Regions from separate parts of the Paenibacillus polygoni genome, predicted to be linked through region 2. Evidence: riboswitches for the same ligand, from Rfam matches in the RefSeq annotation. Region 2 holds a riboswitch; the other holds the start of a gene.
What was found. Region 2 has a riboswitch for S-adenosylmethionine ahead of QPK24_RS19950 (methionine ABC transporter ATP-binding protein). Riboswitches for the same ligand answer to the same signal wherever they lie in the genome.

Region 1 (9,670 bases), 2.3 Mb from region 2:
TTCAGGGGCAACTATTATTGCCGTAGTCGATAAGAATAACAAGAATAAACATGTAAGCCCTGGTCCTGATGTGAAGATTCCAGCAGACTCGACAGTGGTTGCGGTCGGAGAAAGACATCAGCAGCAAAAATTAAAACAAATCTTAAAGGATGGAAGTTGGTGAACCGATGGATCATTTAGTACTTGAAGTCGGTTTGGCAATTGCACTCATCGCGGCAGCTGGACTGATTTCTTCAAAACTGCGCTTTTCTGTTATCCCTTTCTATATTTTGATAGGTATGGCAGTAGGACCGCATGCCGCACAGATTTGGCATCTTGATTTTCGTTTTATTGAGAGCGAGCCTTTTATTTCTTTCCTTGGTCGTATCGGTGTGCTCTACTTGCTCTTCTATCTGGGACTTGAATTCTCAGTCGGACGATTGATTAAATCAGGAAAATCGATTGTCGTTGGTGGAAGTATCTATTTAGGCATTAATTTTACGCTTGGACTTTTGCTAGGATTTATGTCAGGATTTCCGATCGCGGAAGTACTGGTTATTGCAGGGATTACGACGATTTCGTCTAGTGCCATTGTAGCGAAAGTATTAGTTGATCTGAAAAGAACCGCTAATCCGGAAACAGAGATGATCCTTGGGATTATTATGTTTGAAGATGTATTCCTCGCTGTATACATTTCCATTCTTTCCGGACTTGTTCTTAGTGATTCTTCTTCGGTCGGCGGTGTCATTCTAAGTGCACTGATTGCACTTGGTTACATGCTTATCGTTATTATTGTAGGACGCAAACTCGTTCCTGTGCTTAATAAATTGCTTAATATTCGTAATAATGAGTTGTTTGGTCTTGTTATCTTCGGTTCTTTATTCCTCGTAGCAGGGTTCTCTGAAACGATTCACGTTGCTGAAGCAATCGGTGCTCTTCTCGTGGGACTGGTTCTAGCAGAAACAACTCACGCGAAGCGTATTGAACATTTAATTATGCCATTCAAAGATTTCTTTGGTGCGATATTCTTCTTCAGCTTCGGATTATCCATTGATCCTTTGTCCCTCGGTGGAGAAGCCGTTTGGCTCGCTCTGATTGCGGTCGTTGTTACTCTCATTGGTAACTTTATTGCCGGTATGCTTGCAGGACGAAGCGCGGGACTTTCAACAAAAGCCTCTTCAAATATTGGTCTTACCATTGTATCGCGCGGTGAGTTTTCTATTATTCTCGCGAATATGGCTCAAGCTGGCGGACTCATGCTGATTATCCAGCCTTTCGCTGCGATCTATGTTTTGATTCTAGCAATCTTAGGACCACTGCTTACGAAAGAATCGAAACATATCTACCGTGGTCTTAATAAACTATTTAAATTTGAAGACAAAAAGAAGAAACCAAAACCTAAAATGTTAAAAGAAAAACCTATAGATCATCAGTAAAGGCTTCACAAATATGTAGGAAAAGGAGGAACAAAGATGAATCAATCTCCACACTCCGTTCTTTCCTCATCAGCCAAACTATCCTACCGAACATGGATAAAGAAACTACTATTTGTTATTCTTGGTGGAATTCTTGCTTCTATTGGGCTTGAGTTATTTTTACATCCCAATCAACTCATCATCGGCGGTGTAACAGGAATTTCAGCCATGTTCGCCTATCAAACCGAGATGCGATTAGGACTTTTCTTATTTTTATTCAACTTGCCATTTATACTTCTTTCTTACCGAAGAGTACAGAGGCAATATGCAATATTGACGGTTCTGGGACTCGTTGTTCTTTCACTTAGCTCTCTTATGCTTCATTCCTTTCCTGCTCTTATTGAACACCCACTGCTTGCTGCGGCTTGCGGTGGGTTATTCCTCGGACTTGGAATTGGGATGGTCTTATATGAAGGCGGTACGCTCGATACACTGACGATCCGGCCGCTGGATCACTCTTATAATCATCGATCTAAATATCGATTAGAGCGAGTCATTATGCTTGTGAACTTGGTTGTGCTTACCGCTGCGGGAGTTACATTTGGAATGCAGCAAGCAATGTACTCCATCATCGCCTATCTGATTGCATTTGAAGGTGTTCACTTTTCTTTGAGAGGATACACCTTTAACCGAAAAATCTGTATCGTAAGTACCGAGAAAACCCGGATTGAAGAGTCCATTAGGACACGGTTACACCGTGACCCCGAAGCATTCGTTGACAAACTCGAAGAGACAACACTTCATTCCGAGCCGTGGGGAACACTACCTGTACTATATTACAAAATACATTCATTTGAATCTCGCCGAATCAAATATATCGTTCGTTCTATCGATCCGAATGCCAGCATTCTATTCGATAGAGATATGAATCGGTTATAAAAAAGACCCTTTGACTCTAAAGAAGTCAAAGGGTCTTTCCTATTTACATCAAGCATAGCGGCTATGCTTGTACGCTTTATTTTTATATAAGAAATATTAGTTCTGCATGACAAAATCATTTACAACCGCATGATCTGATTCATCAAAAACACGAAGAATTTCGTATTTTGTATTTCGCTGAGCAGGAATGTTGCCTGTTTCACGAATCAGATCCAGAATGGAATGAATATTGACTTTATGGGTTGCACCCGCAGCAGATACAACATTCTCTTCAATCATCGTACTGCCAAAGTCATTACATCCATATCGAAGCGAAAGTTTACCTACCTCAGGTCCCATCGTTACCCATGAAGACTGAATATTCTTGATATTATCGAGGAACAAACGACTAATTGCTACTGTTTTCAGGTAAGCTTCTGGTGTTTGACGCTCTTTTTTCAGGTTTGTGTTGTCTGGCTGGAAAGTCCATGGAATAAACGCAAGGAATCCTTCCGAATCATATCCGTTCTGAATACATTCATCTTGAGCATCCCGTACACGCTGTAGATGCAAAGCTCTCTCTTCCATGGTTTCACCAAAACCAATAACCATTGTAGCTGTTGTATTCATACCAATACGGTGCGCAGTTTGCATGACGTCCATCCAATCACGCCATGATCCTTTTTGACGACTAATTTTGCGGCGAGTCCGATCATCAAGGATTTCAGCGCCCCCGCCTGGAAGCGAATCAAGTCCGGCTTCATGAATTTGACGCACCACTTCTTCTAGAGAAAGTCCATCCGATACTTCTTTCATCTTCATAATCTCAGCTGGTGAGAAAGAATGCATCGTAATATTAGGGAATCGTTCCTTAATACCGCGAAGCAAATCAGTATAGTAGCTAAATGGTAGATTCGGATTGGTACCGCCCTGCATCAAAATTTCAGTTCCGCCTACATCTTCCGTTTCCTTGATCTTTTGGAAAATGAGCTCATCCGGTAGTACATAACCTTCATCAGAGCCTGGTCTACGATAGAACGCACAAAAACGACAGTAGACGTCGCATACGTTCGTGTAGTTAATATTTCTACCAATAACAAAGGTGGTGATTGGTTCGGGATGCATCCGCTTCATAATTACATGAGCTGCTTCACCGATTTTTTCAACTTCATCAGATTCAAACAAAGCAATAGCATCTTCTACATTCAGACGCTCTCCGTTCAACGCTTTATTTAAGATATGGTTCACCGCACTCATACGGCAGCCTCCCTTATCGTAAGAAATGTAACAATAATATCAAATATTGTCTCTTATATCGTAACATAGGATACATGTGAAAAGAAGCACCTAATGCTAGCATGCTTCTTTTAGGAAGAAAACCTTATGTTATGTGTTAGATAATGCCTGATCCAAATCAGCAATTAAATCATCAATATCTTCAAGTCCTACGGAGAAACGAAGCAGACCATCTGTGATTCCTCGCTCTAATCTAAAATCTTTCGGCATCGCTGCATGAGACATCATTGCAGGATAGGACAAGATACTCTCTACTGAACCGAGACTCACAGCAACAAGAGGTAAACGGACTTTATTCAGTACAGCTTTGGCACGTTCTCCTGAACCTACATCAAATGATACCACTGCACCGTAGCCGGTAGATTGTTTCTCATGTATCTCTCGTCCAGGATGATCAAGGAGTCCCGGATAGTATACAGCAGGAATGTCAGAGCGACTCATAAGCCAAGCTGCAAGTTTCGCCGCACTAATCTCGGAATGAGCCATACGAGCGCCAAGCGTTTTCATCCCTCTCATGAGCAGCCAGGATTCTTGGGCGCCAAGCACAGTACCCAGTCCATTTTGAAGTTGCTTCAGCTGTGCGCCAATCGCTTCTGTTCTTGCTACTGCAAGCCCTGCAAGTACATCGCTGTGTCCACCAAGGAATTTAGTAGCACTATGAACTACAATATCTACTCCTTGCTCAATCGGCTTTTGGTAATAAGGCGTCATAAACGTATTATCAAGCAGCGTCAGCAGACCTTTTTCCTTTGCCCATCCGGTAATGCCTGCTACATCTGTAATGCGCAGTGTCGGATTTGAGGGTGTTTCCATATATACAGCTTTCGTATTTGGACGATAAGCGGCTTTTACATTTGCTAGATCCGTCATATCTACGAACGTAGTCTCAATATTCATCCGAGTAAGAATGCTGCTTAGCAAGCGGTATGTTCCGCCGTACACATCTTCCGTGGCAATAATATGATCACCCGCAGACAGAATCATAAGAGAACTTGAGATCGCAGCCATCCCCGAAGAGTATGCAAAACCACGTACTCCGCCCTCTAGCAGAGCGATATAATCTTCAAGTGCCTGCCGTGTTGGGTTACCTGAACGGCTGTAATCATGAGTTGGCGGCGAAAAAATATCATGATGGTGGAACGTAGAGGCTTGATATATAGGCACACTGGATGCGCCGGTTGTCTCATCAATCTCTGCCCCAAAATGCAGCAACTTGGTATCAAATTTATAATCGTTAGGCTGGTCTTCTTTTTTATTAGCCACGAACAACACTTCCTTCCAGCTCTAAAGCTGCCTCGTGAAATGCAGCATTTAAGTCCTCTATGATATCATCAATATGTTCAATTCCAACAGAGAAGCGCAGCAGACGATCATCAAGACCTACTGCATTACGAATCTCAGCAGGAATATCCGCATGAGTCTGTACCACAGGGTACGTCATTAGTGATTCTACCCCGCCCAAACTTTCTGCAAAGGCAATGAGCTTGATATGTCTTAGAATCGGTTCCACATAACGAGCATCTTTCACTTTAAAAGACAGGATCCCTGTATTTCCACTAGACTGTCTGTTTTGGATTTCGTAAGACGGGTGACCCGGCAAAGCAGGGTAATAAACATCTGTAATCAGTTCATGTGACAGCAAAAATTCTGCTACTTTTGTTGCATTATATTCATGGCGTTCCATACGCAGCGCAAGCGTCTTCATTCCGCGCATTAACTGGTAACTATCGCTCGGCGATAACACGGCCCCAATCGAATTATGGAGAAAAGCGATCTCTTCCGAGATTTCTTTGCCTTTTGTCACAATAAGACCTGCCAGTACATCGTTATGCCCACCAAGATATTTCGTAGCACTGTGCATTACGATATCTGCACCAAGTTCAAGCGGGCGCTGAAAAAATGGAGTAAGCAGCGTATTATCTACAATGGTTAAAATTTCGTGTTTTCTAGCCCATGTACAGACTTCTTTAATATCTGTGATCATCATCAGCGGATTTGTCGGAGTTTCAATAAAAATCGCTTTTGTATTTTCTTGGCGCACCTTCTCAAGAGCCTCTAAATCGTTCGTGTCTACATAACTTGCAGTAATTCCATTCTTAGCTAGAATTCGCTCTACAAGACGGTATGTTCCCCCATATAGATCAAGTGAAATGATCAGGTGGTCCCCTTGCCCAAACTTAGCGAAAATCGTCATGATGGCCGCCATACCGGAACTGCAGGCAAAACCTGCATCCCCTGATTCCAGTTCAGCTGCAGCTTCTTCTAATACTTTTCGAGTTGGGTTTGTCGTACGTATGTAATCAAATCCCGTGCTTTTTCCCAGTTCAGGATGTCTAAATGCAGTCGATTGATAGATTGGAAAATTGATGGCTCCCGTTACAGGTTCTTTAATTGATCCTATTTGTGCGAGCTTACTTTCTAATTTCAGCTTGTTTTCCATAATGTGATATCCCCCTTATATATATATAGACTATTTTTGTGTTTCAAGGTCATAGGGTGTTGCTTGGTAAACATAGTAGTTAAGCCAGTTCGAGAACAATAAGTTTGCATGTGCTCTCCAGCTGGACAACGGTACCTTGCTCGGATCATCATTCGGAAAATAGTTCTCAGGCAGTTTCACATCTAATCCTCTCTCCTTATCGCGGTCATATTCCCACTTTAAGGATAACGGATCATATTCGGAATGCCCTGTCACAAAGATCTGTTTGCCATCCTCACTTGCCACAATGTATACTCCCGCTTCTTCTGACTCTGATAAAATATCAAGCCCCGCCACTTTCTCAATATCTTCTCGCCGTACTTCGGTATGACGAGAATGAGGAGCAAGAAATAACTCATCAAATCCTCGAAGGAGTTTTACATGTGATTTACTTAGCGTGTGTGAAAACACACCGAAGCATTTTTCAGGAAGGGCCACTTTGGGTACATTAAAATGGTGATACAGCCCTGCTTGTGAAGCCCAACAGATATGCATTGTAGAAGTCACATTCGCTTTGGACCAGTTAAAAATCTGCTGAATTTCTTCCCAGTATGTCACTTCTTCAAATTCCATCTGTTCTACCGGGGCACCCGTAATGATCAGCCCATCAAAGCGCAGATCCTTTACTTCATCAAACGTTTTGTAAAACATATCGAGATATTCTTGAGATGTATTTTTTGAAACATGCGATTTTGGATGAATTAGAATGACATCCACTTGAAGAGGTGTATTGCCAATGAGACGAAGTAACTGGGTCTCCGTGGTCTCTTTCGTAGGCATCAAATTGAGAATGCCAATACGTAGAGGGCGAATATCTTGTTTGAAAGCATGCGTCTCATCCATAACAAAAATATTCTCACCTGCGAGAATTTCTTTAGCTGGTAAAGTATCAGGGATCTTAATGGGCAAGGGTAATTCCTCCTTAAAAACGTTTTGTTGGATAATAGAGTGAGAGGTTAGTAAGGAAGCGAATTTATTCCCGTGGAAGATAAAAAAACGACCTATCCCATTACACTCGAGAAAGGCCGTTCATCCGTATACGGTAATGCTCCTCTCTCATCTCTCAATTCAAGTTATAGTCCAAAATCGGCATATAACTTAAATAGCAAGAATTAGCACCGTGCGATTGCTCGCCGGTTGCTGTGGCTTCTAAGGGCCAGTCCCTCCACCACTCTTGATAAGATTTCGCTGTATTTAATTTTACAATAAAGAACAATTCACTAATTGTTACCATTACTCTATAGCATGAGGTAGGTTTCCGTCAAGAACTGGATTTATAACATTCTTAAAAAACAAGTCACCTCTATGAAAATCTGGACATAAGATAGGTCATAAACATTTTATCTTGATTGCTGAAATATAGCGCGTTATACTAAGAATCAGTGTCAATTTAAACATAATGGGGTGACAAAAATGGACGGCGACCCGAGGCCTGACTGGCAGCCGAATGATTATAACAGCATAGGATGTACCATCAGCTTGCCGGCTAACGGGACGCGTAATTTCTGATGTTTGCCCTCTTTGTACCTATTGTCGGCACTGATGTTCACATTCCTTAGTTATTCAGCTTGTCCCGCTTAAATTCCGGGAGTTTACTTAAGGAGTGGTTCAAATGAAGATTAGATATGTTAACCAAGGAGTTTTTACTTCGCTTGATCATATTGAAGATACACTGACTCCACCTGAAGAAGGCTTTTACTGGATCGATGCGGATGTAGACGATCTTGCCGTTCTTCAGCCCACTTTTCACATGCACGATCTTGCAGTAGAAGACTGTCTGAGTGACGAAGAGCAGCGTCCGAAGCTCGAAATTTATGAAAGTCATTATTTTATCGTTGTGAATAGCATCCGTTTTGATGACGAGGAAATATTTTTACGTGCGGTCAACGTCTTCCTCGGTAGACATTATATTATTACGGTAACGAAGCAGAAGGTAAATGAACTGCGGACCCTGAAACCGATCCTCTGGGAACAGGAAGTTAATTCGCCCGATCGTTTCTTATATCTGCTCATTGATTCCATTGTAGATAACTATTTCACAGTAGGTGACCGGCTGGAAGCAAGAATTGAAAAGCTGGAAGAAGATATTTTAATGCATACCAAGAAAAGTCATCTGAATGAAATTATTGGTCTCAGGAGTGAGATTTTATGGCTCAAGAAGGGGCTTGGTCCTCAAAAAGAAGTCATTAATACACTGAATAAAAAAGATCTGCGTCTCATTGATGATCAATTGCAAAAATATTTTAGTGATATTTATGAGAATGCAGTAAAAATATCAGAAACATTTGATACGTATCGGGATTTGATGGGCAACTTACGAGAAGCTTATCAGTCGAGTATTTCCAACCGGGCGAATGAGATCATGCGTGTATTTACGGCCATAACTACCGTATTTATGCCGCTCACACTGATTACCGGGATCTATGGAATGAACTTTAAAAATATGCCTGAGCTCGATTATGAATATTCATATTTTATCGTCATTGGAATTATAGCAGCGCTTGGGATCACGATGTACCTGATATTCCGTAAAAAAGATTGGATTTAGAAATTTTAGCGATCACTTTCACCGATATTATCACTAATTCTTCATCTAATCTTCATCTAAATATCATATATAGCAAAGGTTCCTTCATTTGTGGAGGAACCTTTGCTATATAATCCACCCTGCCTTTTTATATCCTCAGACTGAGTTATTTACAGAAGTTATATGTATCGTGACCTTCCTCCTTTTATCCAACCTGTTTGCTTGTCTCCGTCTGTCTCCGGTAACGAATACGAACCATACGCAGCCGCTCATACAATTGATCAAGGGAGCCGGCTCCTGCAGGATCTTCACCATACACTCGGTGTAATACAGGCTTTAAAAAGCTTGTTCCCAGCTCATCATAAGCATTCCAGATCAGCTCTTGCTCATCATCTGTCATCCATGTTAGTTCTTTTCCGATCAGTATCTCTGTATCATAACCACTCTTATCAAGTTCCTCCAGAAAATCAACGAGTTCTCTACGGTTGACACCTGTAAGTGTACTGAGATCATCAAGAGACTGACCCTCAACTATCCCTGTTAGAACGGATTTCTTTAGATTGAATTTTTCCAGCTCCTGTTTATACTTTTGCTCTTTTTGCCGATAATTCCATGACTCATATTCTTCTTCCGACAGCTTTGTAGCTACCCAATTAAGCGGGAAACCATGTTCTCTTGTTTCTTTCGTGGTGATTTCCAGCAATTCCTCGCCATATTCAGCCAACTTATTCTCACCTACACCAGGTAATTCCCGCAATTCTTCCAAGGTATGAGGCACAAAGGTGCTAATCATCCGAAGCAATCGATTACTCGCGATAAAATAAGGCGCTTTGCGCTCCGTTGATGCTTTCTTTCGCCGCCATATACATAAAGCTTGATATAACTCTTCACGACTATATAGTTCGCTATAACATTGTAGTTTCTGCGTATGCTGATTTCGCTGTTTCACTTCTTCGGTTTCATGAAATATGCCGTCAATAAGCGGCCTGTAGCCTTCACTCATCTTGATTGCCAGCTGAAAACGATAGATATGCAATAGCTCATTCCAAGAACCGC
Region 2 (9,670 bases):
TAAAAATCGCAAATCACGTGAGGAAATTGTAGAATTCCTTAACCGGGCGGTTGAAGTGTATCAAACACTGCGCAGCTAAAGTAATCATAATAAAACACCGTTCTTTTGATTAAAAAAGAGCGGTGTTTTTTTGTGCTGGATTGTGCTGAATACCATAAATAGGGTAGGATTCTAGGGAAACAATGAAAAATGTTACGTTTTAACAGCCGTTAAGATATTGTCACAATCCCCTCATGTTTCGAATTCTTTTATCCGTTATAATAATGAGAGTTGCTGAGCATTGCTTATATAATCAGCATGCGGAGAGTTTTCCGCCACATCATATAATTGCAGGTGAATAAGGTTGAAGCATATCAGACTTTTAAAATGGTTTAGTTTTGTGACTACGCTGTTCATGTTTTTTGCCACATTTGGCGGCGGGGTAGTTACACGTACGGATTCGGGACTTGGTTGCGGAAATGAGTGGCCATTATGTCATGGGGAATTTGTGCCTGCACATACACTAGCTTCGCTCATTGAATATTCACACCGGATTGTCAGTACGTCAGCAGGGCTGCTGTCCATTACCACATTTGTACTCTTTATGCTGTTTGCTAAACAGCGCCGTGATCTACAAATCTTTTCACTGTTAACATTATTCTTCGTTGTTATTCAAGGGATGATGGGAGCACTCGCCGTTGTATTCTCCCAAGTACCTGCTGTTATGGCACTACATCTTGGTTTTGCCATTATTTCGCTTGCAAGTTCCTTGATGACTACCCTTGGTGCAAGGCAAGAACAGAAATTTGGCGGACTCGCTAAGTTCGACAGCCTGCCGCGGGTAAGCAAACAATTTCGTAATTTAGTGTGGCTAACGATGATTTATTCTTATATCGTTGTTTATACAGGGGCTTTCGTCAGCCATACCGAGTCTGCAGGCGGCTGCAGTGGATTCCCGCTCTGTAATGGAGCCGTGATTCCTGAACTCACAGGCGGCGTAGCTGTAGCATTCCTGCATCGTGTTGCTGCATTTTTCCTTGTCGTCATCATTGCAGTCCTCAGTTACTATGCTTATCGTTATAATAAAGGAAACAGGGAGTTGCAAATGCTTGGCATTACCGCAATCTCGCTTGTAATTATACAAGTGTTGTCCGGTGTAGGCCTGATGCTGACAATGGATCGTCCTGAGATTTACATGTTTGTGGTACTTGCTCATATGACCATTATTTCGATATTGTTCGGGCTTCTTGCCTACATGAGTTATGTAGTATGGAAACTGGCTAAGCCGGCAGGTATTCATCGCTCGTAAACGGCAGTTAAATAAATGGTTATCATAGTTGTATCTTGGAAAAAAATAGCCGGACAGTGTACAATAAAGGTTGGTGCCTGTCCGAAGGCTACATAGGTAAATGACAAAGTCCACGAATTCGATTTCGCAGGGCTTTGTTTTATAAAGGGGGATCTTCCACATTGATTTATTCAAATTTACGTGAGTTTGTAACCAAATTACAACAGGAAAAAGACCTTGTTATTATCGACGCGCCTGTTGATCCTTACTTAGAGATAGCAGAAATTCATAGACGTGTCATCGAGGAGCAGGGACCTGCCTTGTTATTTACCAACGTAAAAGGAACTCCTTTTCCGGTACTCACGAATATGTTCGGCACGAGCCGCAGAGTAGATATGGCATTTGGACCAAGACCTGAAGAACTCATGAAATCCATTGTGGGTGCAACGAAAACGCTTATGCCTCCTACACCCAAAGCACTCTGGAATGAACGAGGCTTGATTAAAGAGGCGCTAAAAGTGGGATTGAAAACAGTGCAGCGAAGTGATGCACCCATTTTATCTGCCAATCAAACGGAAGCTCCGCTAAAAATGCTTCCGAAGGTAACGAGCTGGCAGCTGGACGGAGGTCCATTCTTAACATTACCGCTCGTTTATACAGAACATCCAGATGATCATAAAGATCACAACCTTGGGATGTATCGAATTCAGATTTATGATGATCATACAACAGGTGTGCACTGGCAAATTCAAAAAGGCGGCGGATTCCATTACCATGAAGCGGAACAGCGCGGACAAGGGTTACCGGTATCTGTCATTCTAGGCGGGCCTCCCGCTCTCATTGCGTCTGCAATCGCTCCTGTCCCGGAGAAACTTCCGGAACTGCTCATGGCTTCTCTGATTATGGGAGACAAGCTGAAAATGGTTGATGACCCGTACGGGGGACACCGCATGCCGGCTGAAGCAGAATTTGTAATCAAAGGAATAGTGCCGCCTCATGAGCGTAGAATGGAAGGGCCATTTGGTGATCATTTCGGTTATTATTCGTTGGCTCATGAGTTTCCAATCTTGAACGTGGAGCGGATGTGGCACCGCAAAGATGCAATTTATCCGATGACGATCGTGGGTAAACCACGTCAAGAGGATTATTATCTCGGAGAATTCGTACAGCGCTTATTATCTCCCGCTTACTCCATTGTCATGCCGACGGTGAAAGATTTATGGGCTTATGCGGAAAGCGGAGTTCACGCGCTTGCTTCTGCTGTTGTGCGGGAAAGCTATTCGCGTGAGGCATTAGTTTCTGGATTCAGCATACTTGGACAAGGTCAGTTGTCATTGACCAAATTTTTGATTTTAACCGATCAGGCCATTGAATTATCTAACTTTACGACATTAATTGAAACGGTACTGGAGCGGTTTGATCCCAAGACGGATCTGTTTATTTTTGATCATACTTCACATGATACGCTGGATTATACCGGTCACAAGCTGAACCACGGAAGTAAAGCCATCCTAGTGGGTGTTGGAGAGAAAGTGCGCGATCTTCCTCGCACATACGAGGGTGGGTTTGTGAATGAAATATCCGATATCAGACCTTATTGCGGTGGAGTACTGCTTGTAGAGGGAGCTTCTTACGAAGAAGAACCAGAACTTGCAGGCAGGCTTGTAGAACGTTTTGGGGCACTCGAACAGACTTGGCCGCTCGTCATTCTAGTTGATCATGCACAAGAAACAGCGAAGAATCAGATGTCCTTCTTATGGACTGTATTTACTCGCTTTAATCCAGCAAGTGACATGTATGCAGATACTTCAGTGAAACGGAATCATATTGGTTACTCCTTGCCGATCGTGATTGATGCGCGGATGAAGCCAGGTTACCCTGAAGAAGTCATTCCGAGGGAAGATATTGTAGAACTCGTCGATTCGCGCTGGAAATCATATTTCGCAAAGGTCCAATAAGAAGCAGGGATTCTGAGTGCCTGGATGGGGGAAAATGAGGTACAGGGAGGATGTTCATATGCTGCGTACTTTATTAGGTGAACCACCCCGGGTGAACTCGGGATACTTGAAAGAAGCAATGGATGCAATGGCGCGTATGTTGCAGTTACTCATGCAAGAAATAAAAGAGAGTACAGACCCAACACATGATTATCGTGAACTGGAAATATGGACTCGTGGACTCATTACCTCATTGGATGAGCTCGAGCAAAGTTCGTATGCAGCTTCTTTTTATGCGGCAAAGGTTCATGCGGAATCAACAGATGATATGGGGCCAGACGAAAAAGCCGATTATGCCAGGTACGTATACTTTTACAAGGACGGCTTCATCCGTATGTTTGCAACCTTAGACAAACTGGGTAATGTTCTAGATGACTGGTATCACTTAGAGACCTCCAGAATCAAAGCCCATTTTTCCTATTTCACGGTTCTGAAACAGCTCGAAGGGCAACCCAAGCATAAGACACTTCTCATGCAACTAAGCAGCTTGAAAGATAAGTATCATCAGCCCATGAATCGTCTTCGCAAAAGACGAAATACAGAGATCCATCATATGAATGTGGAGATGCAAGATGATTTATGGCAAAGGCATCAAGCACTGCATGGGAAAGTGAAACTAGAAGACCTAAAAGCATTTACTTCTGATCTGGAACTTGGTGTGGATCTCGTGTCAAGAAGTTTACATGAATCCTTTGAGTACATGATTAGCACATGGAAAAAACAAACGGTTCGCTCTTAATATTTTCCTTTGACAAGTGTTATGAAATATCTTATACTTTCACTAAGTTTCTGAAACAATTATTTGTTTAGCAAACGTCAACATTCGACATTATCATTATTCATAACTGCATATCATTCTTATCGAGAGTGGCGGAGGGACAGGCCCTATGAAGCCCGGCAACCGATTCTTTATAGATTATTTTTCTATATAGGATGACATGGTGCTAAATCCTTCAAGATCATACGTTTTGGTCTTGGCAGATGAGAAGGAGTCGTTTAACTATTGATGCCCTCTTTTTCTGTGAAAAAGGGGGTTTTTTGTGTCTATGAGTCAAAATGAGAATGACCGCAAGGCAAGGAGGTACCGTATTGATTGAATTAAAAAATATTCGCAAAGATTATGGACAAGGAAAGCATGTAACCACTGCACTGTCTGGGCTTGATTTGTCTATTCATAAAGGCGAAATCTTTGGTGTAATCGGTCATTCCGGAGCAGGGAAAAGTACACTGATTCGGTTGATTAACTTATTAGAGCGTCCAACATCAGGTGATGTTTATGTGGACGGTATTAATATGACGAAATTAAATAAATCACAACTTCAAGCGCAGCGGCGCAAAATAGGGATGATTTTTCAGCATTTTAATCTGCTGAGTTCTGCCACCGTTTATGAGAATATTGCATTCCCGCTGCGTTTAGTAAAAACGGACAACAAGAAAGTCGATCAAAAGGTGAAGGAATTACTTGAACTCGTGGGACTCACCAACCACAGTAACAAATATCCTTCTCAACTGTCCGGAGGGCAAAAACAGCGTGTCGGTATTGCAAGGGCGCTTGCAAGCGATCCTCAAGTTCTGCTGTGTGATGAAGCCACCTCAGCGCTTGATCCGCAGACAACGAACTCCATACTTAAGCTCTTGCTTGATATTAATCAGAAGTACAATCTTACGATTGTACTCATCACCCATGAGATGCATGTAATTCAGACCATCTGTGACCGGGTGGCTGTTATTCATCAAGGCGGGATTGTGGAAGAAGGACCAGTTGCAGAAGTATTCCTCAAACCGCAACATCCTGTTACCCAAGAATTTATTTTACGTGAAACGGAAGTTAGCGATTTAATGGAGGAAGCCATTCAGGCTACGCATTTAGAACATTCACAAACGGTAAAAATCACTTTTCTTGGGAGTAAAACCTATGATTCGATTTTATCGCAGACGGTGCGGCAAACCGGAGTGGATTTTGCAATCTTGCAAGGAACAATCTCTACAATTAAGCAGATGCCGTATGGTCAGTTGATGGTTCGATTAGAGGGACATCCTGAACAGATATTAAAAACGGTTGAATCCTTGACTTCGCAAGGTCTTGAAGTGGAGGTGCTGAATAGTGGGTCTTGATTTTTCCGTCATTAACTGGGATGAGATTCAAAAAGCTACCTTAGAAACACTAAGTATGCTGCTTGTATCGGGTATCTTTACTTTTATTATTGGACTGCCGGTGGGTATTATTCTCTTTCTAACTTCACGATCTGCTTCTATGCCGAATCGTGTCATATACACTGTGCTTTCTTTTATCGTAAATATTTTGCGATCAGTTCCTTTTATTATTCTGATTGTTGCCATGCTTCCGATCACAAAAGCGCTGGTTAGCACAACAATCGGGGTTGTGGGAACAATCCCGCCGCTCGTGGTAGGTGCAGCACCTTTCTTTGCAAGGCTCGTAGAGACTTCTCTGCGCGAAGTAGACAAGGGTGTTATCGAAGCATCACAGGCGATGGGGGCTTCCACGGGGCAGATTATCATGAAGGTGCTCATGCCTGAAGCTCTTCCTGGTTTATTTGCAGGGATTACAATCACGGTGGTTACCCTCATATCCTACACCGCAATGGCCGGGATGGTTGGCGGCGGGGGACTGGGTGCGCTGGCCATTAACTATGGATATTACAGGTATGAACGAGAAGTGATGATTGTTGCCGTTATTGTAATGATTATTCTGGTACAAGTCCTGCAGATGGCAGGGGACAGATTAGTCAAACATTTTACACGTAAATAGCAATTTTCTTTAAGAGATAGGGATTTACTATAAATAGGAGGGTTTAACGATGAAAAAATGGTTATTGTCTGGTCTTACACTCGCATTGGTACTAGTTCTAGCTGCATGTGGAAATGATTCTGCTGGTAAGGATACGACAGGAAATGGCGATAGCGGTCAGACAGATAAAAGAGTCACCCTTCGAGTAGGAGCATCACCTGTACCGCATGCTGAGATTTTGGAGCAAGTAAAGCCGATCCTCGCAGAAGAAGGTATTGATCTTGAGATCACCATCTTTAACGATTATGTACAGCCTAATTTACAGCTGTCTCAAAACCAGCTGGATGCGAACTTCTTCCAACACAAGCCGTATCTGAATGATGAAAATGAAAAACGCGGTTTGAACTTGGTAGCTCTTAACAATGTTCATGTAGAACCTATTGGAGCTTATTCTAACACAGTTAAAACTGCAGATGAATTAAAAGAGGGTGCAAAGATCGCCATCCCTAATGATGCTACTAACGGTGGTCGTGCCCTGATGTTACTTGATAAAAACGGTATTATTAAACTGAAAGACAACACGAATGTAGAGTCTAAAATCAGTGACATTGCAGAGAATCCGAAAAATGTGAAAATCGTTGAACTGGACGCAGCTATGCTTCCAAGACAACTGGGTGAAGTAGATCTCGCTGTAATCAACGTGAACTATGCACTTGAAGCTGATTTAAATCCACTTGAGGATGCTTTGTTCATTGAAGATGAAGATTCTCCTTATGCGAACGTGCTTGTCGCTCGTGAGAACAATCAGAACGATGAAGCTGTACAAAAGCTTAATGCTGCTCTGAATTCCGATGAAATCAAAACTTTCATTGAAAATAATTATGCGGGAGCTATCGTTCCTGCATTCTAAAAAATGACGAAGAACCTGCGCTCTGTTCATAGAGGCAGGTTCTTTTTTTCTAGGAATCCTTCTTTCTTTTCTTATTACTCCTGCTATATTATACTGAGTAGGAACCGCTCTTTTTAGGAGGAGGAAGGGATGTTGGACAACAAAGTCGCTCTGATTACAGGAAGCGCTAAGGGACTTGGCAAGATGACTGCACTTCAGCTTGCAGCAGAAGGATATGATATTGCTCTGAATTATGTACATAGTCAGAAGGAAGCAGAGGAATTATGTGCAGCTGTCAAAGAACGGGGTGTTCGTTGCATCGCAGTACAGGCGGACATATGTAAGGCAGAAGATATCGAACGGTTAGTCTCAACAGTAGAGCATAAGCTTGGTGTAGTGGATATACTTATAAACAATGCCGGTCCTTTTATTAGGGATCGAAAGCTGTTTTCCGAATATACGCAAGAAGACATTATTATGTTAACGCAAGGAAATCTGGTAGGAACGATGTTGTTAGATCACCGGGTGCTTCCGGGTATGCGGAAGAAAAACTGGGGCCGGATTATCCATTTCGGATTCAGTCATGCCGGTGAAGCGAGATCTTGGCCACATCGGGCGGTTTATGCCGCTGCGAAGGTAGGGCTTGTTTCTTTTACAAAGACGCTTGCCGTCGAAGAAGCACCTTATGGCATTACGGTAAATATGATTTGCCCTGGTGATATCAGAGGAGCACATAAAGAGATGACCATTGAACAAGTAAGTGGTTTAATTGATAGGGAAACACCAAGAGGAAGACCAGGAAGCGGAGAAGATGTAGCAAGAGTTATTCATTATCTATGTAAGAATCAATCGGATTTTATAACGGGAAATATTATGGATATATCGGGAGGACTCGATCCTATTCGTCCAACCATTACAGAATAAAAGAAGAGAGTCCCCTATTCGGGACTCTCTTATATGCTGATGGGATGATTAGAATACTTGAACTACTTCTTGTACGCCCTCTACTTCTTCAACGAGTGCGCGTTCAATCCCTGCTTTTAATGTAATGGTGGAGCTTGGGCAACTACCGCAAGCACCCATTAATTTCAGCTTAACGATGCCGTCTTCAACATCAACCAATTCCACGTCACCGCCATCGCGTTGCAGGAATGGGCGAAGTTTATCAAGAACTTCTAGAACTTCATCATACATGGTGCTGCTTTGTACGTTTTCGCTCATATTGTCAACTCCTTTCCTTCCCTTTATTATAGTACAATTGAAGTCAAAATAAAATGGTCAAAACCGAAGCAGGTGAATAATTTGAGACCCATTATTGAATTTTGTACCAACAACATGCATTTTGGAACAGATGAAGTCTTTGAGGCACTGGAAGAAAACCTCGAATACGATGTAATCGAATACGGATGCCTCACGAATTGCGGACAATGCAGCAGTACTCCCTTTGCTCTTGTGAATGGGGAAGTAGTCACAGCAGCAAGTGCAAAGGAACTGCATGAAGCCATTTTGTCCAAAATTGCAGAAATTGACGCATGGAATGACCTGGATCTTTAAAGGGAAAAATCTTCTTTAACCCAGATGACGCTTCGACATCCAGAGGACACCGCTTTTTAGAATCCGCGGAACACGTCCCATCATCGATGTCTTACCCATAAGCCCAAAACCAGCTTTCTTGCCGAGTGCTCCTAGAGTACCGCGCAGTTTGAGAGCTTCGGTTTTGGGTTTTTCATTCTTCCATAAGGCATGAATAATATGCGCAATTTGTTCTCCTTGCACTTCAGCAGCTTGTGCGCTTGGTGCAAAAGGAAGACTCGCACAGTCACCCACGACATATACTTCAGGATATTCAGGAATCTGGTAGTACTCATTAAGAGTAACTCGGCCTTGGGGATCTTTCTGTACATTCAGATCACGGACCATTTTTACAGGCTGAATTCCTGCTGTCCATATAACCGCATCCGTTACGATTTCTTCATCCCGATTATAAATGGCCTGGGGTTCTACCCTGGCTACTGAAATATGATTTCTAGTCTCTACCTGATGCTCTGCAAACCATTCACTTACATAAGCAGATAATCGCTGCGGAAAAGCGGAAAGAACACGGTCACCTCTGTCCAAGATGGTCACATTAAGATCTGAACGGCTTTCTCTAATCTCTGCAGCAATCTCGACCCCGCTGAGTCCTCCTCCTACAATGTGAACATGACCATAGGGTTTAACTTCACTTACACGCAGATAGGTCTCACGTGTGTTTCGGAAGCTTTGAATGGTATTGCTGTATTCTTCTGCACCCGGAGTTCCATGAAAACGGTCTGTGCACCCAAGACCAATCACTAATTGGTCATACGGAAGGGGATCCTCATTTTGAATTTGAATTACTTTTCCTTCTAAATCAATAGCTTCAACTTCGCCATATTTATAGGTCAGACGTTCATGAACAGGGTACTGCACACGCAGATCATAATCAGATACTGTCCCTGCAGCAAGTGCATAATATTCAGTTTTGAGCCCTTGAAAAGGCATACGGTCCACGAGGACAATCTGGGTATCATTTGGGATAGAGCCTTCAAGAAGATGTTTAATTACGGTAAGACCGCCGTAGCCGCCTCCGAGGATAACGATATTTTTCATGACGAATTAACTTCCTTTCTTATGCGATCTTGCAAAGATGTTAGTTTACGCTCGGTCATGATGCATTTGGCCGGGTGGGGATGATGGGATAATGAATGTAACTGCGGAAACAATAAATTGGATTCAGCTCTATAGTA

Region 1: linked by a shared signal. The riboswitch ahead of metA (homoserine O-acetyltransferase MetA) and the one ahead of QPK24_RS19950 (methionine ABC transporter ATP-binding protein) in region 2 are both predicted to bind S-adenosylmethionine.

What each region holds. Positions count from the first base shown of each region.
Region 1 is NZ_CP127162.1:1,498,331-1,508,000, reverse strand. It holds gene QPK24_RS07285 (cation:proton antiporter regulatory subunit) at 1-163, shown strand, start outside; gene QPK24_RS07280 (cation:proton antiporter) at 168-1,415, shown strand; gene QPK24_RS07275 (YitT family protein) at 1,452-2,333, shown strand; gene mqnC (cyclic dehypoxanthinyl futalosine synthase) at 2,430-3,569, opposite strand; gene QPK24_RS07265 (trans-sulfuration enzyme family protein) at 3,699-4,871, opposite strand; gene QPK24_RS07260 (aminotransferase class I/II-fold pyridoxal phosphate-dependent enzyme) at 4,864-6,048, opposite strand; gene metA (homoserine O-acetyltransferase MetA) at 6,079-6,996, opposite strand; SAM riboswitch class I at 7,141-7,271, opposite strand; gene corA (magnesium/cobalt transporter CorA) at 7,700-8,635, shown strand; gene QPK24_RS07245 (HRDC domain-containing protein) at 8,820-9,670, opposite strand, start outside.
Region 2 is NZ_CP127162.1:4,167,411-4,177,080, reverse strand. It holds gene QPK24_RS19970 (thioredoxin family protein) at 1-79, shown strand, start outside; gene QPK24_RS19965 (COX15/CtaA family protein) at 344-1,288, shown strand; gene QPK24_RS19960 (UbiD family decarboxylase) at 1,450-3,225, shown strand; gene QPK24_RS19955 (Cthe_2314 family HEPN domain-containing protein) at 3,284-4,003, shown strand; SAM riboswitch class I at 4,120-4,252, shown strand; gene QPK24_RS19950 (methionine ABC transporter ATP-binding protein) at 4,354-5,379, shown strand; gene QPK24_RS19945 (methionine ABC transporter permease) at 5,366-6,034, shown strand; gene QPK24_RS19940 (MetQ/NlpA family ABC transporter substrate-binding protein) at 6,084-6,923, shown strand; gene QPK24_RS19935 (SDR family oxidoreductase) at 7,056-7,826, shown strand; gene QPK24_RS19930 (NifU family protein) at 7,875-8,123, opposite strand; gene QPK24_RS19925 (YuzB family protein) at 8,205-8,456, shown strand; gene QPK24_RS19920 (NAD(P)/FAD-dependent oxidoreductase) at 8,472-9,533, opposite strand.